One region of the Rhizobium sp. ERR 1071 genome, then DNA from elsewhere that is predicted to be linked to it. Evidence: riboswitches for the same ligand, from Rfam matches in the RefSeq annotation. Region 1 holds a riboswitch; each other region holds the start of a gene.

The links. A riboswitch is a leader RNA that binds a small molecule or an ion and turns the genes downstream of it on or off. The one in region 1 is predicted to bind cobalamin.
Region 2: another riboswitch for cobalamin. It lies ahead of FBZ99_RS31405 (CbtB domain-containing protein); the one in region 1 lies ahead of FBZ99_RS09710 (DUF1636 family protein).
Region 3: another riboswitch for cobalamin. It lies ahead of FBZ99_RS23820 (acyl-CoA thioesterase); the one in region 1 lies ahead of FBZ99_RS09710 (DUF1636 family protein).

What each region holds. Positions count from the first base shown of each region.
Region 1 is NZ_VITM01000002.1:900,474-910,502, forward strand. Features, by position in the region: gene FBZ99_RS09685 (FAD/NAD(P)-binding protein) at 1-598, shown strand, start outside; gene FBZ99_RS09690 (RrF2 family transcriptional regulator) at 805-1,272, shown strand; gene FBZ99_RS09695 (SfnB family sulfur acquisition oxidoreductase) at 1,296-2,507, opposite strand; gene FBZ99_RS09700 (hypothetical protein) at 2,883-3,200, opposite strand; gene FBZ99_RS09705 (FAD/NAD(P)-binding protein) at 3,221-4,636, shown strand; cobalamin riboswitch at 4,829-5,045, shown strand; gene FBZ99_RS09710 (DUF1636 family protein) at 5,154-5,567, shown strand; gene FBZ99_RS09715 (ABC transporter ATP-binding protein) at 5,578-6,357, shown strand; gene FBZ99_RS09720 (ABC transporter substrate-binding protein) at 6,378-7,337, shown strand; gene FBZ99_RS09725 (FecCD family ABC transporter permease) at 7,401-8,417, shown strand; gene FBZ99_RS09730 (mechanosensitive ion channel family protein) at 8,701-10,029, shown strand, end outside.
Region 2 is NZ_VITM01000018.1:76,357-85,320, reverse strand. Features, by position in the region: partial or broken gene nrdE (class 1b ribonucleoside-diphosphate reductase subunit alpha) at 1-1,201, shown strand, start outside; gene nrdF (class 1b ribonucleoside-diphosphate reductase subunit beta) at 1,222-2,196, shown strand; gene FBZ99_RS31410 (CbtA family protein) at 2,373-3,143, opposite strand; gene FBZ99_RS31405 (CbtB domain-containing protein) at 3,157-3,369, opposite strand; cobalamin riboswitch at 3,398-3,522, opposite strand; gene FBZ99_RS31400 (hypothetical protein) at 3,708-4,271, shown strand; partial or broken gene FBZ99_RS33695 (arsenical resistance protein ArsH) at 4,438-4,557, opposite strand; gene arsC (arsenate reductase (glutaredoxin)) at 4,532-4,954, opposite strand; gene FBZ99_RS31385 (MIP/aquaporin family protein) at 4,951-5,649, opposite strand; gene FBZ99_RS31380 (ArsR/SmtB family transcription factor) at 5,691-6,047, opposite strand; gene FBZ99_RS31370 (hypothetical protein) at 6,488-7,399, opposite strand; gene FBZ99_RS31365 (DUF2326 domain-containing protein) at 7,652-8,964, opposite strand, start outside.
Region 3 is NZ_VITM01000007.1:254,226-264,254, reverse strand. Features, by position in the region: gene FBZ99_RS23835 (methionine synthase) at 1-823, opposite strand, end outside; gene FBZ99_RS23830 (DUF1852 domain-containing protein) at 851-2,008, opposite strand; gene FBZ99_RS23825 (LysR family transcriptional regulator) at 2,009-2,926, opposite strand; gene FBZ99_RS23820 (acyl-CoA thioesterase) at 2,919-3,758, opposite strand; cobalamin riboswitch at 3,858-4,068, opposite strand; gene FBZ99_RS23815 (hypothetical protein) at 4,562-4,861, opposite strand; gene FBZ99_RS23810 (hypothetical protein) at 5,332-5,646, opposite strand; gene FBZ99_RS23805 (ATP dependent DNA ligase) at 5,706-6,488, opposite strand; gene FBZ99_RS23800 (RNA polymerase sigma factor) at 6,682-7,188, shown strand; gene FBZ99_RS23795 (FecR family protein) at 7,286-8,221, shown strand; gene FBZ99_RS23790 (TonB-dependent siderophore receptor) at 8,415-10,029, shown strand, end outside.

The DNA of each region.
Region 1 (10,029 bases):
CGACCAGGTGAGGGCGCAAGGCCGGCATGTCTGGCACGCGCTGCCGATCGCGGAACGGCGACGTCTCGTCCGGCATTTGAGGCCATTCTGGGATGTGCATCGGTTTCGCGTTGCGCCGCAGGTGGAGGCTGTCAGTGAAGGGGCGCTTGCAAGCGGCCGGCTGGAAATACTGGCGGCTTCGGTCGCGGCGGTCGGCGTTGCAGATGACGTGGTCGACTGCACCCTACGCCTCAGCCGTTCGGAGCGATCCGTTGAAAGGCAATTCGATGCGGTCGTGGTCACCACCGGACCAGGGCACCGCGGGATCCTGCAATCGCAGGGCTGGATCGACGAGCTATCGAAGGCCGGATATCTCGCAATGGATCCCGCACGGCTCGGGTTTTCCTGCGATATGCGATCACGGGCGCTTGCCGGCGATGGAACGGTGGTTCCATCCTTGTTTATCTCCGGACCGCTTGCGCGCGGAACCTTCGGCGAATTGATGGGATTGCCCGAGGTGGTCGAGCATGCCGTTCTGGTGGCTGACCAGGTGGCGGGTGCGGTTGCCGACTTCAGGCGTGGGCAAGAGAAGGCATATTTGGACAGTAGCGCCGCCTAAATCCAAGAAAAGCCGCAAATTCGTTGCTTAGGCGATACAATTGCCTAAATTTACTCATATAAACTATACAATTTGTGAGTTACTGTCTTGTTCGTAAGGGGCTGCGGGGTTACTTCCGCAATCTGTGCTGACAGGACCGGCCCGTTGAGTCTCTTTTGAGCCACGCCGGGTTTTCAACAATCGACTTTGCAGTAAAGCGGACGGCGATGCTTACGAAAAAAGGAAAATACGGACTGAAGGCGCTGGTGGATCTCGCACGCCTTGGTCCGGGTGAAACCGCGTTCATCAACGATATCGCGTTACGCAACAATATTCCGAAGAAGTTTCTCGATACCATTCTCCTCGAATTGCGAAATGCCGGCGTGTTGCGTTCGAAGAAAGGCCCAGGCGGCGGTTATTCGCTGTCGCGCCCCGCATCGGAAATCCGCATCGGCCATGTCATTCGTACCCTGGACGGCCCGTTGGCGCCTATCCGTTGCGCCAGCCGTACTGCTTACGAAGCCTGCGACGACTGTTCCGATCCGGAACGCTGTCAGGTTCGGCGCTCGATGACCGAGGTGCGTGACGCGATTGCCGAGATTCTCGACAACATGTCGCTGGAGGAATTCGTTGCCGGTGGCGCTGACGCCGATATCCCGGAACGGGAAAACCACCGGGCCTCACACATCGGCTGACCTTGTCGATTCTCCTGCGCCCATCAAGGCAATGAGGTCTTCGATGGCTTTACGCCGTTGAGATGGTAGTTGCCGACGATGTGGTATTTCCGGCGGGCCGGTTCATGCAGGGTGTGAATGCGGGCGTTGCGCCAGTGGCGGTCAAGGTTGAGTCCGATGCGCGCAGACTCCGTGCCCGCAAGCTCAAACAGCGCGTCGGCTGCTTCCATCGCGATATCGGCAGTAATCGTCTGGGCCGCCGCAACGGAGAGTGCGGCGTCGATAACATGATCTTCGGTGAGATTGATCTGTGCGGCATCGATCCTGCCGCCGGCGCGCTCCACCATCGCCGTCGCCGCCTCAATGCGGATGGCAATCTCGCCGATCCTTGTCACGACCAGCGGATCGTTGACGGCTCGCTCATCCCCGTTGCCTGAGTGAGAGCGGGTCCGCACGAATTCCATCGTCGCCGTCAGCGTGGAGCGGGCAATGCCGAGATTGATGCCGGCGCCGGTGAGCTGGTTCACACTATCGATCACTGTAGGCTCAGCCAGCTTTTCTCGGTGCAGAAGAAGGGCGTCGGCATTGAGATAGACATTATGCAATATGATCGTGCCGTTTCCGGAGGTGCGCTGACCAAAGCCATCCCAGTCGTCGATGATCTGGATGCCCTCCATATCTCTGGACACGACAGCGGCGATCAGCCCCTTGCGTTTGTCGGTCGTGAATAGCGCAATCCAGTCCGAAAACAGAATGCTGGCGGAAGGCTGGCTCCGTCCGCTGAGGCGGAAGCCGAGCCCGTCCGCTGTCAGATGCCAGGGATGCTGGTCGGTGCCGCTTGCACCGGATTGGGAAAAGATGCCGCCGAAACGATCGCCGATAATGGCGCGGTCGAAAAGGGATGCCCGTTGGTCCTCGCCGCCCCCAATTCTTACCGCTTCCAGCACATGAAAATGGGTTTGCAATATCTGTGCTATGGAAGGATCTGCCTCGGCGAGGATCGCAACGACCTCGGCAAGAACGCAGTTCGAAATGTCGATACCGCCATGTTCCGAAGGAACGGAAATCCCCAGCAGGCCTGACTGCGACAGGGCTTCGACCTCGTCATAGGGCAGGATGCGATTGATATCGCGATCGCTTGCATGCTGAGCAAAACCGGCGGCGAGCGAACGTGCGATCTCGAGCGCTTCCTCTTCGCTCTGGACGCGATGGGCGGGCGGCCTGACACGTTCGTGCAACTGCGAAACAGTCCCCATTCACCACTCCTCGGCCAGCGCCAAGTCGGTTTCTCAGGCGCAGCAAATCCCTGCGATCTTAATTTCGATAGCTGGAGTGTACAACGGATTTTCCTGGCGCATTCATGTTGCGCCCTCGGGCACGATAGGCGCCGACCACGAAAATTGTAAGCGAGCGGCCCGATATAATGCGTTGAGGATGGCGGGTTGCGAACCCTCTTCTCTGGGACCAACGAATAGCGAAAGCTGCTTCATAAGCTGGTCCTAGGGCTTGGAATTGCTTTCCCTTTTTGCCGGTCGACGCAGGTGCCGGATACGAAGGGAGTGTCCGGTCGCCCGCCGTTTTCTGTACCGCAGCTTCGTCGACCCTATTCCGCCCGGACAAGAAAGCACTTGCTAGCGGAGCGTTTTCGCGCTTTCATATACGACTAAATAAGTAGACAATGGCAATAATTCTGCTGCCTGATGGCTTTTGACGAAGTAATCATATGGCGGCTGATTGCAGGCATCTGGTGTTGGATCAGAGTTGGACCTGCCTGTCGCATCTTTCATTTTGGAAGGGTCCTGATTGAAGAAGCGCGACGCGTATTGAGAACGGAAGCGGCTTTCGTGCGTTCTGTCGGCCGCAGTCCCAAGGTTGCCGAGGCCCGGATATCGGCTCTGTGTTTCCGGACCTGTGAAGTCAGCAAGCCCAAGAAAGGCATGATCGACCACCTCTCGCCCCAGGAGTTGATATGACGGTTCAGGGATTCTTTTCCGCCAGGACGAACGCGACAGCGCGGCCTTATGCGATGCCTCGCATTGCCGTGATCGGGCGCGGTTTTTCCGGCATGATGATGGCGATCGCCCTGATGAAGACGGTTCGCTTTCCCTTCCATCTGCAGCTTTTCGATCCTAATTCCACCGTCAGCGGCGGACAGGCGCTCGCCTCCGGACATAGCAGTGAAATTCTCAACAGCCGTGTTCGCGATCTTTCCGTTTCCGCGGGAGATCCCGACGACTTCAATCAATGGCTTTGCGGTAATGCGCCTTTCCGCAGCGCCGTCCCCGCCGCCATACCCGGTTTTTTGCAGATCTTCGTACCGAAGAGCATTTTCAGCGACTACGTCTATCAGCGCTTTTCGGAAGCCTTCTCGTCACGGCGGGATGTGGCGGTGCAGGTCAGCAGCGAGACGGTCTTCGGGCTTCGGCGTGTTCGGGGCGGCCGTTTCGTAGTGGAAAGCGATGGCGCCGCCAATGCGCCTTTCGACATGGTGGTGCTGGCGACAGGCTATGGCATTAGCGATCACGAATTCCAGGCCAGCGATCTCGTGACCGTGCCGACGACGGTGCGGGCGCGCCGTCTCGTGTCGCGACCGCATACGATCCTGCTCGGAAGCGGCCTGCGCGTCGTCGATCGGCTGCTGCAGATGCGTGAGAACGGCTATACGGGGCAGATCACCATTGTTTCGCGGCGAGGCTTTCTGCCGCAGAGCCACACACGCAACAATGCCGATCCGGTTTTCCCTGCCGACGAGATGCCCGGCAAGCTCAGCGAGATCGTCCGCTTCGTCCGCAAGGCTTGCGTCGAGGCGGAGGCGAACGGCCAGAGCTGGCAATCCGTCATGAACGGCTTGCGCAAGCATGCGCGCTCGCTTTGGCGATCTCTGCCAGCCGGGCAGAAGCAGCAGTTCAACCGCCATTTGCGGGCGCTTTATGACAGCCATCGCAATCGGCTTCCCGAGGCGCTGCATGTACGCCTCAATCAGGAGCTTGCCGAGGGCAATACGCTGCTGCGGCGCGGTCATTTTATCCGCCGCACGCCGACCGGGCTGGTTTTGAAGCCGGCTGGCCGGCAGGAGACCGAGCAGCTCTATGCCGACGACGTAATCGATTGTCGGTGCCAGGCGCCGGATTTGAATGCACCCTTGCTGCGTAGCCTCATCGATGCCGGTCTCGCGGTGCCGGACGAGCTTGGCCTCGGTCTCGCCGTGGACGCGACAGGCTCGCTTGAGGTCAACGGGCGTACGACAGACGGGCTTTTTGCGATTGGTCCCCTGGGACTTGGAAGTCTCCCCGACATCGATCTGGTGCCTGAGATCGTGACGCAGGCCTATGCGGCGGCAGAGAGCGTCGCGGAGCGTTTTCATCCTCAGTGCAAGGCGGTCTGACAGCCCTGCGGTTTCTTTCATTCTGGATCGCGATTGAGTGCTGCCGCATATGCATATCGCAGTTGCGGCCTCGAGCGGAGATAATGGCTTGTCATTTGTTATGTAATAACGTAACGATTGCCTACTCAGGCCGAAGCTCCAGGACAAATGAAAGCGCATATGACATCCCCGTTGCCCGCATCCGCTTTCTATGACATGAATACCGCCGATGGTGCTGCTTTCGGATCGATCCGGATGGCGGCTGAAAAGGGAACACGGTGCGGATTACCCATCAGGGGCCAAGACCGTGGCTGCCCCCGCAACTGTAAGCGGAGAGCGCGTTCGCAATATGCCACTGGCGTCAAGCCGGGAAGGCGCGAACGAGTTGTGACCCGCGAGCCAGGAGACCTGCCATCGACGATATCAACCGCAACGGACGGGGTGTTCCGATGGAAAATCAGTGGTTGGGCGAGGGCGCCGCTGCGTCCGCTGGCCCCATCTTGACTGTGCCTCCGGCGAAATCTCCGGGAGGCATCTCATGGATAATACAAAAGAGGCGACGCACCGGATCACCGTGTGCACCAACTGCCGTCATGTCGGCAAACCGTGCCGGCCGGGCCTCGAACTCCTGAAACATCTGCAGATGGCGATCTCCCAGGCTGACGCCGCACTCGCAGATGATTTCAGCCTGGAGGGCAGCGTCTGTATGGCGGGCTGCGAACGGCCGTGCACGGTCGCTTTCCAGGCCACGCCAAAGTCGACGTACCTCTTCGGTGACATCGAGGATGCGAGCGATATCGGTGCGCTCGTCTCCTTCGCGAAGCTTTATCGGGATCGCCCCGATGGGCTGACCCGCGAAAGCGAACGCCCGAGAGCGCTGGCAGGCAAGACCCTCGCGCGCATTCCCGCCGCCATCGTATCAGCCGAACGCCAGCTGGTCGTATTGCAATAGGAGCCGGGTCATGTCCGAACGAAGCGCACGACTGGAAGCAGACGGCATCAGCTGGGGTCCCCAGAAGGGAATGCCGATCATCAGTGGCATCACGCTATCAGTCGAGGCCGGCGCCCGGCTTGCGATCATCGGTCCGAATGGAGCCGGCAAGTCGACCTTGCTGCGCTGCCTCTATCGCGGCCTCAAGCCGCAGCGAGGTTCGGTGCGTCTCGACGGCATCGATCTTTGGTCCATAGGTCCGCGGGAGGCGGCGCAGCGCATCGCCGTCGTGCCGCAGGAGACGCCAGGTGATTTTCCCTTCAGCGTGCGGGACGTGGTGTTGATGGGCCGCATCCCGCACCGCAAGGGCATGGCACGCTGGAGCGATCGCGACCATGAGGTCACGACCAAGGCGCTTGCCCGTCTGGAACTGGAGTCTTTGGCACAGCGGCAATTCGCGTCGCTGTCGGGTGGTGAGAAGCAACGGACGCTGATCGCCCGCGCCTTGGCACAGGAGCCGGAACTCATCATCCTCGACGAGCCGACCAATCACCTCGACATCCGCCATCAGCTCGAGATTCTTGAGCTACTCAAGAGACTCGGCCCGACGATCATCACGACGCTGCACGATATCAATCTCGCTGCTGATTTTGCGACGCAGATCGCCGTCATGGATTGCGGGCGGCTTATGGGCCACGGCGAACCTGCCGAAGTCCTGACTGTGGAGCATGTCTCGAACGCTTTCAGGGTTGGTACGCGGCTGCATCACACCGACGGCGGCCCGCAGCGCTTTTCCTTTTCCCTTCGATAATACGATCATTGGAGTTATTCATGTTTTCTCGCATGTCCCTGTCTGCCGCGGCCTTGCTTATCGGAAGCCTGTTTGCGGGCACGACGCTCGCCGAGCCTGTCACCGTGCGCAGCTGCAATCGCGATGTGACCTTCGACAAAGCGCCGGAGCGGGCCGTTTCCAACGACGTCAACCTGACCGAGATGATGTTGGCGCTGAAGCTACAGGACCGCATGGTCGGCTATACCGGCATTTCCGGCTGGAAGACGCTGGATGAGAAGCTGCGTGACGGCGTGAGGGAACTGCCGGAGCTGTCGCCGAAATATCCGAGCAAAGAGGTGCTGCTCGGCGCCAATGCGGATTTCTTCTTTGCCGGCTGGAACTACGGCATGAAGGTCGGCGGCGAGGTAACTCCGGAAACGCTCGCCCCCTTCGGCATCAAGGTCTATGAGCTGACCGAATCTTGCATCTTCGTCATGCAGAAGAACAAGCCGACCATGGACGACATGTTCGTGGATCTCCTCAATCTCGGCAGGATCTTCCGCGTCGAGGACAGGGCGGAAGCGCTGGTCGCCGGCTATCGCAAGCAGCTTGGCGAGGTCCAGGCGAGGATCGGTCATGTCGCCAAGCCGACCAGCGTTTTCGTCTATGACTCCGGTGAGGAAAAGCCGTTCACATCGGGGCGCTACGGCATTCCGACTGCCTTGATCGAGGCTGCCGGCGGCGTCAATGTGATGGACGACGTCGAGAAGAGCTGGACTGAAGTGTCCTGGGAGCCGGTCATCGAGAAGAACCCTGAAGTGATCGTCATCGTCGATTACGGCCAGGTCACTGCCGCCCAGAAGATCGCCTTTCTCAAGGGCAATCCGGCCTTCAGGAATATCGATGCCGTGAAGAATGACCGCTTCGTCGTGCTGCCCTATGTGGAGGCGACGCCGGGGCCGCGCAACATCGAGGCCATCGCCACGCTGGCCAGGGCCTTTCACCCGAGCGCCATGTAATCGTCTGCAATGCCGATCCGCACCAGTCGATCATGGGGCGGATCCCTTCCTCAAGTTTCAAGCATGCGCCTCAATCTCTCCATCCTCATCCCCTTGCTCGCCATAGGCTTCATTCTGTCGATCACCGCCGGTGTTTCGCTCGGTTCGGCATCCATTCCGTTCTCCACCGTCTGGTCGATTGTCGGCAACAGACTGCATGTTGGTGCCTTTCCGGCCACCTGGTCCAGCGGGCAGGAAAGCATCGTCTGGGACGTCCGTTTTCCGCGCGTCGTTCTGGCGGCGCTCGTCGGGGCGGGGCTTGCCATCACCGGCGCCGTCCTGCAGGCGCTGACGCGAAATCCATTGGCGGACCCGCATCTCCTCGGCGTCTCCTCCGGGGCGGCATTCGGCGCCATTCTGGCGCTATTGCATACCGGGCTGATCCTCGGCCTGTTGACGGTGCCGTTGTTCGCTTTTGCCGGCGCCTTGCTCGCAACCGCGGCCGTCGGGCTGACGACGCGGCTGACGCGCTCGCATTCGGCCGATCGGCTCGTCCTGTCGGGCGTGGCGGTAGCCTTCGTGTTCACGGCGCTTGGCAACCTCCTGATCTTTCTGGGCGATCCGAGAGCCGCCAACACCGTTGTCTTCTGGATGCTGGGCGGGTTAGGACTGGCGCAATGGCAACATCTTATCTATCCCGCCGGCATCCTGCTGTTCTGCCTCGTTTCACTTCTTCCGAAGACGAGGGAGCTCAATGCACTTGCGATGGGCGATGAAACGGCCGTCACGCTTGGCATTGCCGTTGCACGATTTCGCTTGCTACTCTTCGTCATCACGGCGCTGCTGACCGGCGTGATGGTCGCCTTTTCAGGCGCAATCGGTTTCGTCGGGTTGATGGTGCCGCATTTCGTGCGGCTGATCGTGGGCGGCGACAATGTGCGCGTGGTGCCGCTGAGCGCCGCTTTCGGCGCACTGACGTTGATCTGGGCTGATGTCATCGCGCGCCTGGTGATGGCTCCGGAGGACATGCCGATCGGCGTGGTCACCGGGCTTACCGGAGGCGTCGCCTTCATCTTGATATTGCGGAGCAGGCGCGCATAGATCGACCCATTGCCAAGGTGTTTTCCTGGCCTATTTCCGGGCGGGCGATGATCGGCGCGGCAGGTCGTCGTCAAGATGAGAGCGGCCGATATCCGGTTTTGAAGGAGAGTCCGGATAGGATAACGGCATGGAATGCCTTCGTGTCGCCTTTCTTTGTCTTACAAGGCGTACGCGTAAAGACTATGGAATTCGCAATCCTACTATAGGACGACTCGGGTCTCCATTTTTGCGGCGATTTCGGTCATCCACTGCCTGCGACTTCATGTGCAACGAGGAGCTCTGCTTGCGCCCGCTGAAATCTCGTCTTTTTCTATTGTCCCTTTTGTTGCTGGGATTGGGTGTGTTTACCGCCATCATCCCGCTGGCGGGGGCTGCCCTTGCGCAGGATCAGCAGCCGGCCCAAGCGTCGCAGCAAACGGACCAACAGCCCGGGCAGCTCGCCAATGGGCTGCTGGACGCAGCTGTTACCGATCTTGGCAAAGCGAAGAAGACTTATGCATCGCTTCAGGACGCGGCGAAACAGGCAACATCGGATGACGAGACGCTCGTGGCGCTGTCCAGCCAGGTCGACGAACTCAACCGCACCACAGCTGCTATTTCCGCACGCCTGAAACCCCGTACCGCCGAAATCGATGCACGCCTGACCCAACTCGGTGCTGCGCCCAAGGAAGGCCAGCCGCCTGAGGCTCCGATCGTCGCGCAGGAGCGCGATCGGCTCAATGCCGAACGCTCCCAGATCAGCGCCGCGATTCTCGATGCCGACAATCTGACCGCAGAGACCAATCGGCTTGCGATGCAGTTCATGGAGATGCGCCGAAGGCTGTTTGCCGAGACGCTATTCAAGCGGACGGAGATTTCCACGGCGACATTCGACGATGCAGGGGCGGCTCTGGTCGACGAGGGCGTCAAGTTCAGTACCGCCGTGACGAGCTGGATCGGCTTCGTGCTCAAGGCAAAGCTTGCTTCATTCCTGGCCGCTGTCTGCCTGTCGATTGGCGCTGCTCTGATCTTTCTTTTCGGTGGTTATCGGCTATTCCGCCGCTATTACGTGCAGGACGAGGCCGTCGAGAATCCGCCCTATATCAGCCGGCTCTCCGTCGCCTTCTGGTCGACCTTGATCCGCACGCTGTCGCTGGCTGCCTTTCTCGTTACGTCTTTCTTCTTCCTCTCGAATTTCAATGTGCTGCGGCCTGACATCGCGCCGATACTGGCTGCGGTTTTCGCTTTTATCGGACTCGTCTATTTTGTCGGTCGCTTGAGCAATGCTGTCTTCGCGCCCTTCCGGCCCCATTGGCGGCTGGTCAAGCTGTCGAACAAGGGGGCACATTCGCTGACCTGGTGCCTGCAGGCCATGGCTGTGGTCAACGGGCTGGATTACGTCTTCGACCGCATCAGCGAGTCCATGGGATCGCCGGTCGTCGTTACCGTGGCCAAGAGCTTTCTGGCGGCACTGCTGATCGGCCTCATTCTGATTGCAGCCTCCTTCGGCTCGCCGATGCTTGCCAAAAACGGCGATCCGGATGCGCCAGGCCGCCATTGGCCGCATGGCATGGCCATCATTCTTCGCGTTCTCGGCATATTGGTGATCTTCACCTCGTTCATCGGCTATGTC
Region 2 (8,964 bases), on a different contig from region 1:
GCGTGTCTACGGCGTGCCGTTCACCGAGATTTCGGTGACGGAGAAGTATCGCGAGATGGTGGCCGACAGCCGCATCCGCAAGAAGAAGATCAAGGCGCGCGAATTCTTCCAGATCATTGCCGAAATCCAGTTCGAGAGCGGTTATCCCTACATCATGTTCGAAGACACGGTGAACCGCGCCAATCCGGTTGCCGGCCGCATCACCATGAGCAATCTCTGCTCGGAAATCCTGCAGGTCAGCGAAGCCAGCGAATACAACGACGATCTGTCCTACAAGCATATGGGCAAGGACATCTCCTGCAATCTTGGTTCGCTCAACATCGCAGCCGCGATGGACAGCCCGGATTTCGGCAAAACGATCGAAATGTCGATCCGCGCGCTGACGGCTGTCTCCGACATGAGCCATATCTCCTCCGTGCCGTCGATCGAGAAGGGCAATGACGAAAGCCATGCGATCGGCCTCGGACAGATGAACCTGCACGGTTATCTCGCCCGCGAGCGCATTTTCTACGGTTCGGAAGAAGGCGTCGATTTCACCAATATCTATTTCTATACGGTGACCTACCACGCCATTCGCGCCTCGAATCTGCTTGCGGTCGAGCGTGGCCAGAGCTTCAAGGGCTTCGAGAATTCGAAATACGCTTCCGGCGAATATTTCGATAAGTATACGGAGCAGGAATGGAAGCCCGCGACCGGGCGTGTCGCGGAAATCTTCGAGAAGGCCGGGATTGCCATTCCCACCCAGGAAGATTGGCTCGCCTTGAAGAAAGCCGTCATGGAAGGCGGGCTCTATAACCAGAACCTCCAGGCTGTGCCGCCGACGGGCTCGATCTCCTATATCAACCACTCGACCTCCTCGATCCATCCGATCGTTTCCAAGATCGAGATTCGCAAGGAAGGCAAGATCGGCCGCGTCTATTACCCGGCCGCCTTCATGACGAACGACAATCTCGACTATTACCAGGACGCCTACGAGATTGGGCCGGAAAAGATCATCGACACCTATGCGGCGGCCACCCAGCATGTCGACCAAGGCCTGTCGCTGACGCTGTTCTTCCGCGATACCGCGACAACGCGCGATATCAACAAGGCGCAGATCTACGCCTGGAAGAAGGGTATCAAGACTATCTATTACATCCGCCTTCGTCAGATGGCGCTCGAAGGCACGCAGGTTCAGGGCTGCGTTTCCTGCACGCTCTGAACGTTTGAGGGACGATGAAAATGAATATGCAATTCAAGCCGGCAAGCCGCGTTCGCGCCATCAATTGGAACCGCATCGAGGACGACAAGGACCTCGAGGTCTGGAATCGCCTGACCGGGAATTTCTGGCTGCCGGAAAAGGTGCCGCTGTCGAACGACAGCCAGTCCTGGGCAACCCTGAAGCCAGAGGAGCAGCAGCTCACCATCCGCGTCTTCACCGGGCTAACTCTGCTCGACACCATCCAGAACGGTGTCGGTTCGGTCAAGCTGATGGCAGATGCCGCAACGCCGCATGAAGAGGCTGTTCTCTCGAACATCTCCTTCATGGAAGCGGTCCACGCGCGCTCCTATTCGTCGATCTTCTCGACGCTCTGCCTGACGCCCGATGTCGACGATGCCTATCGCTGGTCGGAGGAGAACGAATTCCTACAGAAGAAGTCTACGCTGATCATTGAGCAATATGCCTCTGGCGATCCCTTGAAGAAGAAAGTCGCGAGCGTCTTCCTCGAAAGCTTCCTGTTCTATTCGGGTTTCTATCTGCCGATGTTCTGGTCGAGCCGCGCCAAGCTCACCAATACGGCCGACATGATCCGCCTTATCATCCGCGATGAAGCGGTGCATGGCTATTACATCGGCTACAAATTTCAGCGCGGGCTTGAGCGGCTTTCGGACGGGCAACGCCAAGAGATCAAGGACTTTGCCTTCGATCTTCTGCTCGCACTCTATGACAACGAGGCCAAATACACCGAAGCGCTCTATGACGGCGTCGGCCTGACCGAGGACGTCAAGAAGTTCCTGCATTACAACGCCAACAAGGCGCTGATGAATCTCGGTTACGAGGCGCTCTTTCCGGCCGAAGCCTGCAGGGTCAATCCAGCCATCCTCTCCGCGTTGTCGCCGAATGCGGACGAAAACCACGACTTCTTCTCGGGCTCAGGCTCGTCCTATGTGATCGGCAAGGCGGTTGCCACAGAGGACGAGGATTGGAATTTCTGAGCAGCGCTTTAAGTCGGCCATCCAGTCGAAGGTTGCATCCATCAAGCAAATTGAGGCGGGATATTTCGATTTACCGATGAATCGGCGGATCCTGGACAAGGGACTATGGTCCTCTTGGCCCGTTTTCGCGATATGACGTGACAGGCCGCTCACGGGTGAGCGGCCTGTCACACGTTTCAATGAATGGCCAAACGATCCGACGCGCGTGATGTCGGAACAATGCGCTCGACGACTGCGCCGAACACAAGGCCTAATGTGCCCCACATCAGTATCTGGGCAACCATCGACGCGACGCGGAACTTCCAGAGCAGATCGGCCGGGAAGCCTTGCGGAACTTCATTGATCGCTGGCAGAAGCTGTCCAGCGAGAAAGACAACCGCAAAGTAAACGGCGGTTACGATAAACGTCGCATTCCAGGCTCCCCAACGAGCTATCAAGCCGCTGCGAAGCTTTGCCGCGAAGATCATACTGATGACGGAGATCAAGATCATGCCGAAGTAAAGTTCGGTTCGAGGAGCGATCGTTTCAGGATTACCGATCGATGGCGGATTTGCCGGATACTTGATATTCGGCACGAGATAGACCGATATGAAACCCGTCAGGGCAACCAGGGCGGCAGAAACCCGTGGGGAGGCCGTGCCACCAAAGCGTCCGTAGGAAAACGCGAAGGTCAGTGCGAACAATCCGCCGAAAGCCGTGCAGTAGACCATGACGCCCGTCAACAGGCCCCAACTGGCCTGCATCGGTCGGCTGACAAGTTCCGGCTCTTCTGGTGGCATGGCCATGCCCTTGGCCATCTCTTCTTTCGCCTTTGCCTCATCCATCTGCGATTCAAAAGCGATCGCACGGTCTACCTGCGGTTCTCCGTACAGCTTCAAAAAGCCAAAACTGATCAGTCCGGCGATGATGCCCACAAGCATCCCGCGAACGAGTAAATCTCTTACCATTTAAATGTCCCTTTTAGTGGCAGGGAAAACCGAGCAGATGGCGACCGTCATGCACCCATTCATGGACATACATGCCATGGATGATTGACGTTGCGCCTTCTTCGGCGCCGACAAAGTAAATCGCGAGCAGGCAGAGAAGGCCAGCAAAAATTGCCCAAGGGACAATGTCCCGCAATGGTATGGGAAGAGCGGGTGAAACGGTTGGTGCGAAAGCAGCGCTTGTCATGGTGAACTCCTGGGGATTGCGCGTCCTGGGTTGATGCCTGTTCAGGTTGAGGGTCTGGCTCGCGATACAGCCCCAATAGGGCCGCATCCCTTACAGTGGCGCGACCGCGCCGGATTTTCACCGGCTTCCTCGACCTTGAAGATGCAAAACCACCATGAGACCAAGGCTGGCGGAGTGTCAATATCGGCAGCTTAAGAAGGGCGCTTGTGGTGTTGGGCAGAGACGCTGAGCGCCATTGATTGTCTAATTTTGCGCGGGTCCGCATTGCGGCGCCGGATTGGATTTTTGCCGAAAGCTGCGATATAAAACGTCATCGCCGTTTCATCGGGTAATTTGAGATGATCAACCGCCGCCAGTTTCCGCTACATGCCTCCGCGCCGGCCTTTGCGGCTGCCTGGGTACTGATCATCGCCGGTGCGAGCGTCGCCCTCAGTACCGTTTTTGCCTGCATCACGCCTTTTGTGGCATTGGCTACTGTCTCAGTAATCATGCTGCCGCGCCGGATGGCCTTGTTTGCTGTGCTGCTAGCCTGGCTAGCCAACCAGATGGTTGGGTATTTTATTCTTGGCTATCCGCGTAATTGGGACAGCTATGCATGGGGCATCGCCATCGGCTTCGCGGCCCTCGTGGCGTTCCTGGCAGCCACGCTTGTCACGCGCGCCAAGCTCAATGCGTTTCTGGCTTGGGTTGCGGCTTTCGCTGCCGCACTGGTCGCTTACGAAGGCATCCTTTTTGCCGCCACGGCATTTCTTCCTTCTGGAGACGGTGCCTTTTCCTTATCCATCATCGCAAAGGTCGTGCTGATCAATCTAGTGGCTGCCGCCGGCTTGGTGTGCTTGAACGGCATTGCGGCGATTGCCCGCATTCTCGTCGTCAGGCCGGCGTTACATTTGGCGCGCTAGCAAGCTGCGAACATTTATCGTTTGATTTCTCCCGGCGGAGCTTGGGCCGGGCCAACCGGAAATGCGGCTCCTGCCACTTGATCGAGCGCAATATTCCACCGATCCTCAATGACCGATGGCGTTCCTCTTAGCGCAGGATTTTGAACTGCTCTTGTTCTGCCCCCTAGAGGATGAGGATCCGCGGCTTGTGCGTCGAGAATGGCGGCCGAAGTGCCTCGAGGTCTAACTGGCGCAGATGCTCCGGCGATGCAGCAGGCAGATCAGACAATACGCTTTCCCTTCTCATCGAGAATCTTTTCGCCATCCTCCTTGGCAAAGGCGCCCTTGTGCGTGTCGGGCAGGATGTCCAGAACGATTTCCGACGACCGCGCCAGACGGGTGCCGAGCGGTGTGACGACGAAGGGGCGGTTGATCAGGATCGGGTCCTTCAACATCGCGTCGAGAAGCTGGTCGTCGGTCAGGTCCGGATTGTCGAGCCCGAGTTCCGCATAGGGCGTGCCCTTCTCGCGAATGGCCTCGCGGACGGTCAGGGCGGCCTCAGTGATCATCTTCACCAGTTGCTCGCGCGACGGCGGATTTTTCAGATATTCGATGACCTGAGGCTCGATCCCGGCATTGCGGATCATCGCCAATGTGTTGCGTGACGTGCCGCAGTCCGGATTGTGGTAGATGGTAACGTTCATAGCTTTGCTTCCGATGAGATTGGCGATGAAGTGGACGGCTGCAGGAGCCAGGTGAACAGCATGAGTGCAAGAACCGCTCCGGCAACCTCCGCCACACAGAAGCCAGGCAGATCGATCGGCCGAATGCCTGAGAATGTGTTTGTCAGCGATCGTGCCAGCGCAACGGCCGGATTGGCAAACGAGGTCGATGCGGTGAACCAATAGGCGGCGGTGATGTAGAGCCCGACCAGCCACGGCACGGCCGCTTTCTGCTCGAACTTGATGCCGCTGAGGATCACCGCCACCAGCCCGAATGTCGCAACGCCTTCGGAGAACCATTGGGCGCCACCGGTGCGAACCTTGGTGGACAGTTCGATGATCGGCAGGCCGAACATCAGGTGTGCGGCGACCGCACCGCTGACGCCACCGATGATTTGCGCAATCACGTATCGGCCGAAGTCGCGTTTCGGCAAGGCGCGGGAGATTGCGAAGATCAACGAGACCGCCGGATTGAAGTGGGCGCCCGAGATCGGTCCGAGAATAGTGATCATGACGACCAGGATTGCTCCGGTCGCGAGGGTGTTGCCGAGCAAGGCGAGCCCCATGTCCTGCGTCAGCGAGGTTGCCATGATGCCCGACCCGACCACAGTCGCGACCAGCATCGCGGTCCCGAGGCCTTCGGCAACCAGCCGCCGTGGCAGATCGAACTTACTCATCACCTCACCTTCCGTCGTACCGGAATGATCGCGGTCCATGATCATTGCAGTTTATCGTCTCGATTGGGGACGCAGCAGGCGGCCACCTCAGCGGCCGGTGCGCAGATCTCCGGGTGCCCGGAGCAGCAGTCTTCCATCAGGAAGCGGACAAGGCCCCCGAGCGCTTCATAGTTCGCCGTGTAGATGATCGAGCGGGACGCCCGCTGCTGCGCGATCAGGCCGGATCGTTCGAGCTCCTTCAGATGGAAGGACACGTTCGAGGGCGAGACTTCCGCTTTTTCAGCGATCGTACCCGCAGCCATGCCGTCAGGGCCTGCAACAACCAGCATGCGGATGATGTGCAGGCGGGTCTCCTGAGAAAGCGCGCCGAATGCGATGAGGGCTTGACGTTGATCCATATTTCAACAATCCTTGAATGATTGAAACAAGGAATAACGCAGATGAACCCGATCGACAACAACAAAAGGCAGAAGGGACATTATCTCCCTCGGCGACCCGACGAGCGTGCTCGAGCCGCCGAGAATTCCGCGCTGATTTCCGTTACGACGGCCGGCCGGTTAAGCCAGGCTATCATGTCAGCAAGGTCAACTCAGCCGTTCTCTCAGCGCTCTCGCCGAACGCCGATGAGAACCACGACTTTTACTTCGGCTAAGGCCTCAACATGGCTGGAACGCGGTGAACACGAGGCTCCACAATCTGCCGGGGCATCATATTTCGAGCCGCGGCCCAGCAGGTTCCCAAGCATGCCCTAGCCGAAGGTCTACAGCGACCTCCCCCGGCTCTGTAACTCTTATCGAAAAGCCATATGTCGGAATTGGATATCATTGGCCGTCGCGGTTTACGGGGACGAAAAACTGCTCACTAGACCCCACTGCTCCAGCTCTTCTTCATCCTTGGATTCATCAGCAGCCAGTCGACTGAGCTCCTCAAGGCCGGCCTGGATATGATCACTTTCCTCCCCACGTCCATCTCTGTAGATGAAAGGCCCGCAAGTCGGCTCAGCGTAGTAAGGGCGTATGTCGAAGAAGGTCTTCAGCCATCCAGTTCTTGTTAGCAAATAAAGGCTAAAGCAGACACCGCTGATGTATCCCGAATCGCCCCACCATTTCCAACGCGCTGCACCAATAAGATGCCGTCCTCTGTGTCTGACGAGAACGCAGCTATGTCCGTTTTCGGAAGGTGAGCGAGCAAGCGGGTTAGGTCCCCTGGTCTCTGCGCGCCAGTTCGTCCGCCGCTCGTAATGAGGTTCATGGCCTTGGAAATATGAGCTTGGAAGCATAGGCGGAAAGAACGGTCGTTCGCGCGTCGACACGCCGGACCGTTCCCAATTTGCGCGCCATTGCGAGAGCTCGGGGAAGGCAAGGAGTTCTCTCGGATAGGGGTGGGTTTGCGTCTGGCCCGGTTCCATGCAACCGTACGGAAGTGCTGCGCCCGGAAAGATTTCCCGGAAGTCCGTGGGGAAGTCGAACGATCGCCGGAGGCTCTGATACGATCTTCCAGCGAACGCTCTGGCCAGCTTCTGCTGAATCCAAGCGCATTTCAGAGGTGTGGAATTTGATTGATTGAGCATTTCTGCCAGTTTCCTGGAGCCATGCAAAAGTTGCTCGCCGTCGGCAGCACTCGTTAGCGGCAGCAACATCTCAGCCACATCTTCTGGACTTACAGCAAATGATGAAGAGCGCGACGAGAGGCCGCGTTCAATTTTAAGGGCCGCCGATTTAAATGCGAATTCTGAGCGTAGAAAGTCCATGTGCGATTCCCGAACAATCGCGACTGGCAGTAGGCACCGTTGTCATGCCAGAACGCAAGTTCCGGAATTGTACGTAAGTCCATTTCACGGATTTACCGTCCCTTTGCGGGTGGTGCCGAGTTGGGCCGTGCCCCAGCTGATAACATCAGCGAATCAGATGATACCGTCGTTCATGACAGAGAACAACTGCCGCCGAGTATCGCTGGAGGTTCTTAGGTCCGTAATGTGCGCTCGATCCCACTGGGATGAGCGCTAACCGACTTCCTGGTAATGTGTTTTCAGGAAACGATTGCTCTTTGTAAAGGTGGCTACAACGCTGCGCTCAAGCTCTTCATACCAAACCTCCTCCCGACAATGCTGGACGCGGTCGAGATTGAGCGTAAGGATGTATTGCTGCTCGTCATCAAAAGATGCGCGGGTGAGAATAAATTCGAGGCTCTTCTGAAGCGTGTCGTCGTCGACGTCAAAGATGTTGTCGTGGACCAGAAGGCCTGGATGGCGGGCCTTGCTGAAGTCGTTGAGTAACAGCGCGATGTCGTAAATGAAAACTTTTTCCCGCTCGACGCTATGGCTGCCATCATCGTCAATGCGCAGGACGATCTCTACAACCTGTTTCTTCGTAGTCGTTCGGACCTCGAAAGAAGCTCTTCGGTTTCCCTGAATGAACTGATGGATGAGAAGGATGGTTTTCTCGAAGGAGCGAACTCGATCATCTGCGATCAGAATACTTTCCTGAAGTCGGAGTTTTTCCTTTTCGATCTCGGTCTTTTTCGCCTGTTTCTCAACCAACAGCTGATCATACCGACTGAAGAAGCTCTTCAGCTGTCCGAGCTCGTCGCTCTTGGCCTGAAAAGAGGCGTATGTCTGGCGGAGGTTGCGGAGCTGGCCCTCTTGGTCAAGTACGGAAACAAGCTTCGCATAACGCCCGTCGAGTTCGGCCAGCTGCCTGTTAATGTCCCTGATCTCCACCTGTAGGACTCTCGACTTCTCATCAAGCAAATGACGTTGGAATTGCTCGATCTTAGCTTTGAAAGCCAACACTTCGTCTAGCTCGCGAACGATGCTGGTTCCAAGGCCGCTGCGCATCTGGTCGTAGAAGTCTCGCACCTCATCGGTATCGATGTTTGGCTCCACTGCGATAGGGGCCAAGCTGGCAGAGCGCCGCACAAGGACCTCCTTCCGGCTACGCAGTTCTGCCATCCGATCCTCGATATCGACGATCTCGCCCTTGACGATGTCATAGGCAGGCGAGTTCTCGAGAGCATCTATGCCTTCGCGTATCGCCTCCACCTCCTCATCCAGAACGTTGAGATCGGACCTGGCTTCGTCGAGGTTCTTTTGGCGGACAAGCTGCACGCTGTCCTTGATGCGGCCCTCTTCAGTACCGATGGCATCGAGCTCCTTCTGGATGTCCTTGATGACGCGATAAATTCCGAGATCTATTCCCAGCAACATCAGGTGCGGGGCATAGTTGTCAGGAATTCGGAACTTGGTGTCGAAGCAGGAGACAATCGATTTGAACTCGGAGCGTTCATCGCGGATCAGCGGCCCCAAGATCTCGCGGA
Region 3 (10,029 bases), on a different contig from region 1:
CGACCATGACCTTCTTGCCCCGGACAAGTTCGATGAGATCCATCGGCACATGGGAGTTGTGGCATTCCAGTGAGATCATGCCGATGCTGGATTTCTGCAGTTTCGGGAACGTCCGCTCATACTGCCGCCACTCCGAACCCAGCGTCTTTTTCCAGTCGGTATTGGCCTTGATCCCATAGCCATAGCAGATATGCACCGCCGTTTCGCACTTGAGCCCTTCGATCGCCCTTTCCAGGGTGGCGACGCCCCAGTCGTTCACTTCATCAAAGAAGACGTTGAAGGCGGGTTCGTCGAACTGGATAATGTCGACACCGGCAGCCTCAAGTTCCCTTGCTTCCTCATTGAGGATTCTGGCGAACTCCCACGCCAGTTTTTCCCGGCTTTTGTAGTGGTTGTCGAAGAGGGTATCGATCATGGTCATGGGGCCGGGAAGCGCCCATTTGATCGGCTGCTTGGTTTGCTGGCGCAGGAACTTGGCATCTTCAACGAAAACCGGTCTTTGACGAGACACGGCGCCGACAACGGTCGGCACGCTCGCATCATAACGATCCCGGATCCTGACTGTCTCGCGCTTCTCGAAATCAACGCCGTCCAGGTGTTCGATGAACGTCGTGACGAAATGCTGGCGCGTCTGCTCGCCGTCGCTGACGATATCGATGCCCGCTTGGTTCTGGTCATCAAGAGAAAGGCGAAGGGCGTCGTGCTTGCCCTCGGTCAATTCCTCGCCTTGCAACTTCCATGGCGACCAGAGCTTCTCGGGTTCGGCAAGCCAGGAAGGCTTCGGCAGGCTGCCGGCAGTTGACGTGGGCAGAAGTGTTTTCATGGCATTCGACCTTGTGATTTCGGTTCGTCAATGAGCGTGCTTGGCAGACCATTGTTCAAGAATGTGCCCGTAAGGCTTGATCAGATGGTCCTCGGCGAACTTGCCCTGTTCCACGGCCAGCCGGCTACGTTCGTCCCGATCGTAGACGATGCGGGTCAGCGAGTAGTCCTGGTGCTTCAGGCTCGGTTGATAGACGCCGCCCGCTGGCGAATTGGCGTTATAGATTTCGGGACGATAGATCTTCTGAAAGGTCTCCATCGTGCTGATGGTGCCGATCAGTTCAAGATCGGTGTAGTCATGGAGAAGGTCGCCGAGGAAGTAGAATGCCAGAGGCGCCACGCTATGTGGCGGCATGAAGAAGCGAACCTTTAATCCCATCTTACCGAAGTATTCATCGGTCGCCGAGAAGCCATTCTGCTGGTATTCGATCCCCAGCACGGGATGCTGATTTTCAGTCCGACGATAGGTCCTGCTGCTCGAGGCGCTCAGGCAGATCACCGGCGGCTTCCTGAAATGCGTCTTGAACGCTTCGGACTTCAGGAACGATTGGAACAGGTTTCCATGCAGCTCCCCGAAATTCTCCGGTGTACTGAATTCGGCGCGCTCCTTGTTGTATGAGGGCAGCACGATGCTGAAATCATAGTCGCGGATGTAGGATGACAGGTTGTTTCCGACGATGCCGTCGATGCGAGCATTCGTGGCTCGGTCGATGATCGTCGTCTTCAGGATCTCAATCAGCGGCAAGGCGTCGGACTTGCCTCGAGCATCGGTCGCAAGCTCGACCGAGATGATGTCGAGGGCGACGGAATATCGATCACCTGTAGCATTGTCCCAATGAACCAAGGCGTTGAAGCGATTGTCGATCATCGTCAGGGTGTTGCGAAGATTCTCCTGGCGGCGTGCCCCCCTGGCGAGGTTCGCGAAATTAGTCGTAATGCGCGTGTTAGCTGCCGGAAGGTAGTTCTCATCGAAGGGAATACTCTTGAGGACGAAGCGAAATCCCGCGTCCGCCGCATTATCATCCGTCACATCCGAAGTGAAAGCAGGGTCGCTTTGTTTCTCCTTTATCGCTCTCATCGCTTCTCTCACCCTTTTACCTGTCAGTACTGGAGGATTCTGCTGCTGGTATGTGCACCCCTTATGTCTGAGCCTTTGACGAAGAAAAATTGATTTGATTTCACGCAATCATGAGCGGCTCTCATGCTTGGGACGAGAGACATCTCTCGACCCGCGCGACGCAGTGAGAAAGCCCGCAATGAAATCGACGGCCTCTTCCCTACGTCTCAGGCCGAGATGAATGCTCTTGTGGATCCCTGTGGGGCCGATCCGCACAGGGCAGACGCCGAGCGTTGCCGCCTGCTGGTGCACCAGCCAGTCCGGGATGGCGCTGACCCCACGGCCAGCAGCCACGAGCTGGAGCATCATCTCGGTTGTCTCGACATTGCGGTGGTGTCGGGGGCTGCAATTGGCGGGCACCAGGAATTGCGTGAACACGTCCAACCTCTGCGGCGGAACAGGGTAGGTCAGGAGAGTTTCATGGGTGAGATCCATCGGGTCGGCATAGTCCCTGCTCGCAAGCGGGTGAGAGCTTGGAGCGGCAAGCACGAGCTCATAGTCGAACACCGGCACGTACAGGATACCCGGTGCCTCGATCGGGTCCGGGGTGATCAGGATGTCGATCTCGTGGACCATTAGCGCCGACACACCGCCGGCGGCGAATGAGGTCGTCAGCTCCAGGTCTACCTGCGGCCAGTCCATGAGGTAGGGTTTTGTCACACCCATCAGCCATTGATGGCATGGATGACATTCCATGCCGATCCTCAAAGAACCCCGCTGACCCTGACGATAGTCCGTCAGGACATGTTCGGCCCTCTCGATCTGCGGCAGCACACGCTGCGCCACCGAAACAACGTAGCGGCCAGCCTGTGTGAGACGGAGATTGCGACCGTCCTTCTCCCACATCGCCACGCCATAGCGGTCTTCGAGCTTTCGGATCGTATGGCTGAGCGCGGACTGGGTCACGTTCAGCCGTTCCGCGGCCGCGGTCAGACTTCCCAGGCGATCCACTTCGCGCAGGATCGATAAATGCTGTCGGTCAAGCATGAGCGTGCCCGTCCTCGCTTGCGGAGAGTTCTACCGCAGTGGTTTCCTCGAGGATCGCAATCGGCCGGCTGTCTTCGCCGACCGCCACCATGTTGAAGTACCCAGTGGCGGTAATGGATCTTTCGCCCGCGAGCAGATTCTCCGACCAGAGCTTTGTCTCAACAAGCATCGAGCTGTGACCCACACGTTCGATACGTGCCTCCGCCTCGACGATCTCCCCGATCTCAATGGGTCTCGCAAAGTCGATACGCTCGGATGACGCCAGCACCACCAGCTTGCCGGAGTAGCGCGATGCCTCCACGAAGGCGGCTTTCGTCATGAACGAGATAGCCTCACCCCCGAACATCCGCCCGACGCTGTTTGCCTGATCCGGAAAAACGATATCCACCATCTTGACGCTCGCCATCGGAAGCGGCGGCTCCACAGGCAGGAGTTCCGGGAGGCAAAAATCCCGGGCGCCCTGGCCTTCGGGAGTTGCCACCATATTAAAGATGCCGCGAGTGCAAGCATGGCGGTGATGCCCTACTACTGTCTCCGCGAACATCTCGACCTCGACCGTCACAGATCGACGTCCGGCTCTGACCGGCGCCGCCGAGAACTCAACGATGTGGCCGGCATGTGCCGGCTGCTTGAAATCGATGCGCTCACACGAGGCCGTCACGAAGGGGACGCGTCCGAAGCGGGTGGCCGCTATGAATGCGACGCGGTCCATGAGAGCAAGGCCAGCTCCGCCAAACAGCGTTCCGTGATGGTTCGTATCTCCGGGAAAAACGATGTCGATGAGACGGGTCGCCAGAGCTGGCTGGCCGGTTGTTTTGATCGTCTGTGTCATCCGCACTTCCATCAGGTTGTGACGGGGCGGACGCATGACGCAGGGCGAACGGCAGGGCATGCCGATCGCGTAAAGCGGCACACCGGGACACCCCGCCCGTGGACGTTATCTATCGCGGCAGGTCTCCTGGCTTGCGGGTCATCGCTGACGTTCGTCTTCCCGAGGAGTCTTCCTCAGTGACATGTTGAACGACAACTCTCCGCCTACAGTTGCGGGGGCAGCTCCGGTATGTGCGCTTGTGTCGCCGCCACCGAATTCCCTCTTAGCTCCGGATTTCGACATCCGCAGAACCACGACGGGCACACCATGCCTTGGCGAGAGCGCAGCCGTCAACCATATAACGACATCTTTATATGACTTGCTACATGGTTTTTTTGGGTAGAATGCGAAGCTAATGTCTGACTTCATTGGCAACGCCAGTTGCATCTTGTCATCGCCTTGCGAGAGCCGGAGACCTTTGCTCTCTGGTGCGCGAAGGACTAGCCGTCTCTATAGTATCCCTAGCGTCGGCCTATAGCCGACGCTGACGAGGCGATACGATCAGGGGAAGGCAGCTTTCAGGCGGTCCCGCTATCCGAAATGACGGCGCAAAGCAGTCGTCCCGCACTCGGCTGCAATGCCACTTTTAGAGATCACGACCCACAGTCGACAAAATCGATCCGTAATGATGTGAGGGGAATCGAACTGTCGGCCCGGAAATTCAAACAACCCATAAGTTCGCGAGAACATTACGCTTTAGATCAGGCTAGGTGATGGAACTCGTCTTTCCGCGTTTTGAATAGCACTACGGAATCTGCCGGCGGTCACCGCAGCTTGATGTCTTCAAATCCGAGATCGAAGCGCGCAAGATACTTCGTGAGACGATCTGCGTCATTGCTGCTTTTCTTTTCCAATCGCGAGATCGCAAACGAGGTTTTGCCGGCAGAACTCGCCGTCGTATGCTCGCGGCAACTCTGAAGAACGGTTGCAAGCTGCACTGCATCAAAACGTTCGAGCCGGGCGGCATCTTCTGTGCCTAACACATCTTCAATGATCACATCGGTCCCTTGACCATCGGTCGCCCGGCGGCAAAACGCATTGAGGCGCTTGATTTCGTCGCCCACCAGCTCGGTCGTAATATGCCCGTGGCGGCGATTGGACGGATCGATGTGGGCCGCTCAACCCAACCCCCTGCCTAGAATAACAGGCAGCTGTCCCTAGCGTATCTATTCTTCAACACTCGTGGAAAGTGCGGTTTCAGGCTGGTATGCAACAGCCACCAAACCGCCCAGACGTTCCACAACTCTGCTTATCTGTTCTTTATCAGGCTAAGTATTAGTATCCTATGCCGAAGCGAAATACGCCAATTTTTTCAATTCTCTACCAATTGCGATAGCGATACAAATAGGCCCAAATTCTTCCAGATTGGGATTGAACGAGACCATGATATTGCTCGCCGGAAATCGGCGAGTGTGAGAGCGCACCGCGGTCAACTTGCCGGCCAATCCCGATCTCTAGGGGCCGTTTCAGGCCAGTTGCGGGGGAACGGATTGGCTCAATTGGCGGGGCACCACGCCTAAGGCTTCGGATAGGTTCACAGCAAACTGTCCGCATTGATCGCGCCAACCAATGAATTTGCCCTTTCATGGGTATCGGGTCTTTGTCCCAAACCCATGTAATTAGCTTCGATGTCAACCAGATATGCAATGACGGTGGAAGTGGCAACTCCTCTACGCAACTGTTCTGCCGCGTTTAGCAGGTAAGTATCGTATTCATCGGCGAACGACCTACACTCTTCATCTTCCCACCGTTGTCCTGGTTTCAATAAACCTATTGGATCCCACAGAGACCAACCAATATCGCGTAGCCGGGAGAGTTTTATTGTTGGCGGCGATTGAAACGGAGCCATTTCTTATCTTCTTGACCATTTGTCACACGGGTTAGGGCTGTGCCAATTCATTCTGGGTCTCATTGCGGTAGACGATAGACCTCGGCATTGTCCTGCCGTTCCCGGAGTCCCTTGTACGAAGCGTGACGCAGTTTGCCGTCATCGGTCCAGGCACGATACTCGATTTCGGCGATCAGCGTCGGTTGGACCCAGACGACACCACGCTGTTTCAGCGCGATCGGCGCCCGGGATGTCTTGAGCTTTTCCAGATCCTTGCGGAGCCTGGTGGCATAGCGTTCATTGAAGCCCGTCCCCACATTGCCGACGTAAACGAGATCGTCACCTCTATAGGCAGCAAGAAACAAGTTGCGGATCCCACCGTGCGCAACGGCAGATGGTTCATAACCGACGATGAAAAAACTGTCGCTCCGGACGCATTTCACCTTGATCCAATCACCCGTACGGCCCGAGCGATACGGCTGGTCACGGTTCTTGGCGATGATACCCTCCAGCCCGTGCGCACATGCGGCGGCCAGCAATTCGTCGCCATCGGCTTCAACCTTCTCGGATAGTTTGATGACGCCAGCATGATCGACGAGAAGCCCATCGAGGATCTGCCGACGTTCAGCGAAATCCAGCTTTGTCAGGTCATGTCCATCGAAATAAAGGAGTCGAACCCGCGGCCGGGATCCTAATGAACTTCTGCGTATCCTCAAGTGGCTTAAGGCCAACTGAATTGGGTGGAGTCCTCGTTTGAAGTTAAATGCGCCTCCAAGCTGAAACGGGGTTCGCCTGGACAACAGCTTGTAAACGCCCAGCCGTGGAAACGAATGTTGCTCAATAGCCACAATCGTTCGAAACATGACAAATGTGATCAAGAATACGACGCAAGGCGCGTGATGCGACCCTAAATGAAATCCGTCACTTATCACCTCGGCGGGCTGGTATCTCTGGAGCACTTTAGAAGCCGTCTAAGATTCCGAGATTGCAGTTCATTTTTCGATCACCTACAGCCAACAGGAGGATCTGTCGCGGTTTGAAATCTGGATGAAGTCAATGAGTGCCAAGACGTTTGATATCGCTGGTTTATACGTCTCCGAACAAAGGCGCCTGCAACAACTCATCCGACGCCTCGTCGGCAACTGGGCCACGACGGACGATCTTGTCCAGCAAGCATTCACCAAATTAGTCGCGGCCGCGGACACTGGCAATCTCGACAACTGCCCGGCCTATCTCATGACGACGGCACGCAATCTCGCGCTCAATCATCTCCGAGATCTCAAGCGACATGGCGAAGTTGGCATCCCGGATGCAGAGCTTCACGCCATACCGGATGGACGCCCCTCCCCAGAAATGACAGCGATCTATCGTTGTGAATTGCGACGTGTTCTGCAGGCAGTCGCGTCGCTGCCGATAAAGCGCCGCGAGGCCTTCGTCCTCAACAAGTTCGAAGGCATGGGCTATGACGAAATCGCTGCACGCCAAGGTATTTCTCGCAACACCGTGATTTCTCACATCGTTCTCGCTCTTGCAGAGCTCGACCGGAAAATTGGTCGCTATTAATCCGGTTCCTCATTCATCGGATAGCTTGCTTGCGGTGTCATGGGTAATAGAGGCTTTGACCCACAAGGGTCTAGGGAACGCCGGGCTGCGAAGCGATATGAACGAAGAAGTGACTGACCCGATCGTCATGGAAGCCCTGGAGTGGTTCGTGCGGATGCGCGACGACAAGGTTACGGCGGCCGACCGGCAGGCGCTGGAAGAATGGCTCGCTCGGGACGACGCGCATCTCGCTGCATGGAATCACGCGCAGGCGCTCTGGGCACGCTTCGATATCATGCAGCCGGAATTCGATCGAATGCGCCGCGGTCGTCCGCTTCTGTCACGACGCAATTTCGTCCTCGGCTCCGTCGCGATCGTCGGGGGGCTTGGTGGCCTCTATGCCCTCAATCAGCGGGGCTTTTTTGCGGAATACAAAACCGACATAGGCGAGCGCAGGACGATCGGCTTGCCTGACGGCAGCACTGTCGAGCTGGGGAGCTATTCGGCGCTCTCGACGCATTTCAGTGAGACGGAGCGGCGCGTCGAGCTTTATCGCGGTGAAGGATTCTTCGATGTGTCACGCGATCCGGCTCGCTCTTTTCTAGTGGATGCCGGGGGTGGAAACACCCGCGCACTCGGGACGAAGTTCGATGTGAAATTTGTAGACGATCTCGTCACCGTCGCCGTCAGCGAGCATGCCGTCCAAGTGCAAGAAGACGGCTTTTCCAACCTGCGACTGGAAGAGGGATGGCAAGTCAGTTATGGCCGCAACGGTCTCGGCCAGCCGACCGAGGCAAGTCTTGACACGGTGGAGGCATGGCGCAGCGACCGCATCATCTTCCAGGACGTGCCCCTGCGGCGCGTATTGGCGGAACTGGAGCGTTACCGGCGCGGCCGTATCATTCTTATGGATAGCAGCATCGGCGACATACCGGTTACGGCGATCTTTGAAACGGCCCGTACCGAGAGCGCCTTGCAGACGATCGCAGACACACTTGGCATCCGCCTCCTGAACGCGGCCAATTATGTCACGCTCGTCTACCGCTCCGGCTAAGTTCCAAAAACATGAATTTTTTTCTCAACTAATTCATTAGCTCCGCCCCGTCAGGTGTCTAACTTCTCGAGGCCATCGAACCGAGGCCTTTTAGAGCAGCAATCCCGCATTGGCGGGCACAGGATGCAGGTGGGCGATGCAGTACCGCGGAAATGACACTCGGAGATCTCAGCAAAACGGCGGAGCCGGAAAATTGCGCTGCAACCGTTCCCTTGTATTCGCGCTGCTGGTCACGACCACGCTCGGCACCATCGTCGCCGCCCCTGCACCTGTCTTCGCGCAAGCGGTCGAGAAGACCGGCCGCGTCGCCTACAACATCCGGCCGCAGCCTCTGTCCCAAGCTCTCGTTCAATTCTCGAAAGTGACCGGCATCCAGCTGTTCTTCAGCGCCGATGTCGCGCGCGGCATAAGCTCGCGAGGTGCCAGCGGATCGCTGACCCGGACCGAAGCGCTGGACAAAATCCTGGCCGGATCAGGCCTGACCTATCATTTCACCAACGCAACGACGGTGACGATTTCCAATCCGAGTGCTGCAGCCACAGGAGCGGCAGCGGCCGATGGAGCAACGACGCTCGCTCCCATCGTGGTGCAGGCGGCCAAGCAGGCCGGTTTCGTCTCGACCGACGGCAACGTCGCGTCGAAGTCCGGCATCCCGCTGCTGGAAACGCCGCAATCCGTGCAGGTCGTCACCAGAGCCCAGCTCGAGGTTCAAAAGCCGCAGACTGTTCGTCAGGCCATTGCCTATTCGGCCGGCGTGACTACGCCTGACAGCCCCGACAACCGGCTGGACAATTTTCTGGCTCGCGGATTCCAGATCGACCAATACTATAATGGCTTGAAGCTCCAGCAGGGGACCTGGGCTGTGCCGAAGGTCGACCCCTTCTTCCTCGACAGCATCGAAGTCCTGCAGGGTCCCGCCTCGGTTCTCTACGGCCAGGGATCGCCCGGCGGTCTTCTCAACATGGTCGGCAAGAAGCCGACGGATGAACCGCTGCACGAGATGCAGTTTCAAACCGGCAGCTACAATCGCGCCCAGGCGGCCTTCGATTTCAGCGGGCCGGTGAACGACGAGGGCACAGTGCTGTATCGCTTGACCGGGTTAGGCCGCACCACAGGCACCCAGGTCGAGAGCCAGCGCGAAGAGCGCGTCGAGATTGCACCATCCGTGACGATCAAGCCGGACGAAGATACCAAGCTGACGATCCTCGGCGATTATCTCAACGATCCGAAGGGCGGCTTCTGGAGCCGCCTTCCGACTACCGGGACGCTCTTCCCGACAAGCCGCGGCGCCTATTTCCCGACGGACCTGTTCACGGGCGACAGGGATTTCGACCATATGCGGCGCCAGCAGCAGAGCATCGGATACGAGTTCGAGCATCGTTTCGACGACGTGTGGACAGTCCGACAGAACCTGCGCTTTCAGCACGTGAGCGTCGATTATGCCGAATTGCAGGCTACGGCCCTGGCGGTAGATGGCCATACGTTGGCCAGGTCGGCCTATACCGCTCAGGAACAGCTCAATACCCTTGCAATTGATAACCAGGCGGAAGCTGACTTCGATACCGGCCCCGTCGCGCACAAGGCGATCCTGGGTTTGGACTATCAGTACAAGAATTGGAACAACCTCACGCGCTTTGGCGCCGGACCTTCGCTCGATCTCGACAATCCCGACTATACGCAGCCCGTCACATTGCCTGCCATCTTTCAGAACGCCAACCAGAAGCAGTGGCAGCTCGGCGTTTACGCGCAGGACCAGCTCAAATTCGACAATTGGGCACTATTGCTGTCTGCTCGCCAGGATTGGGCCG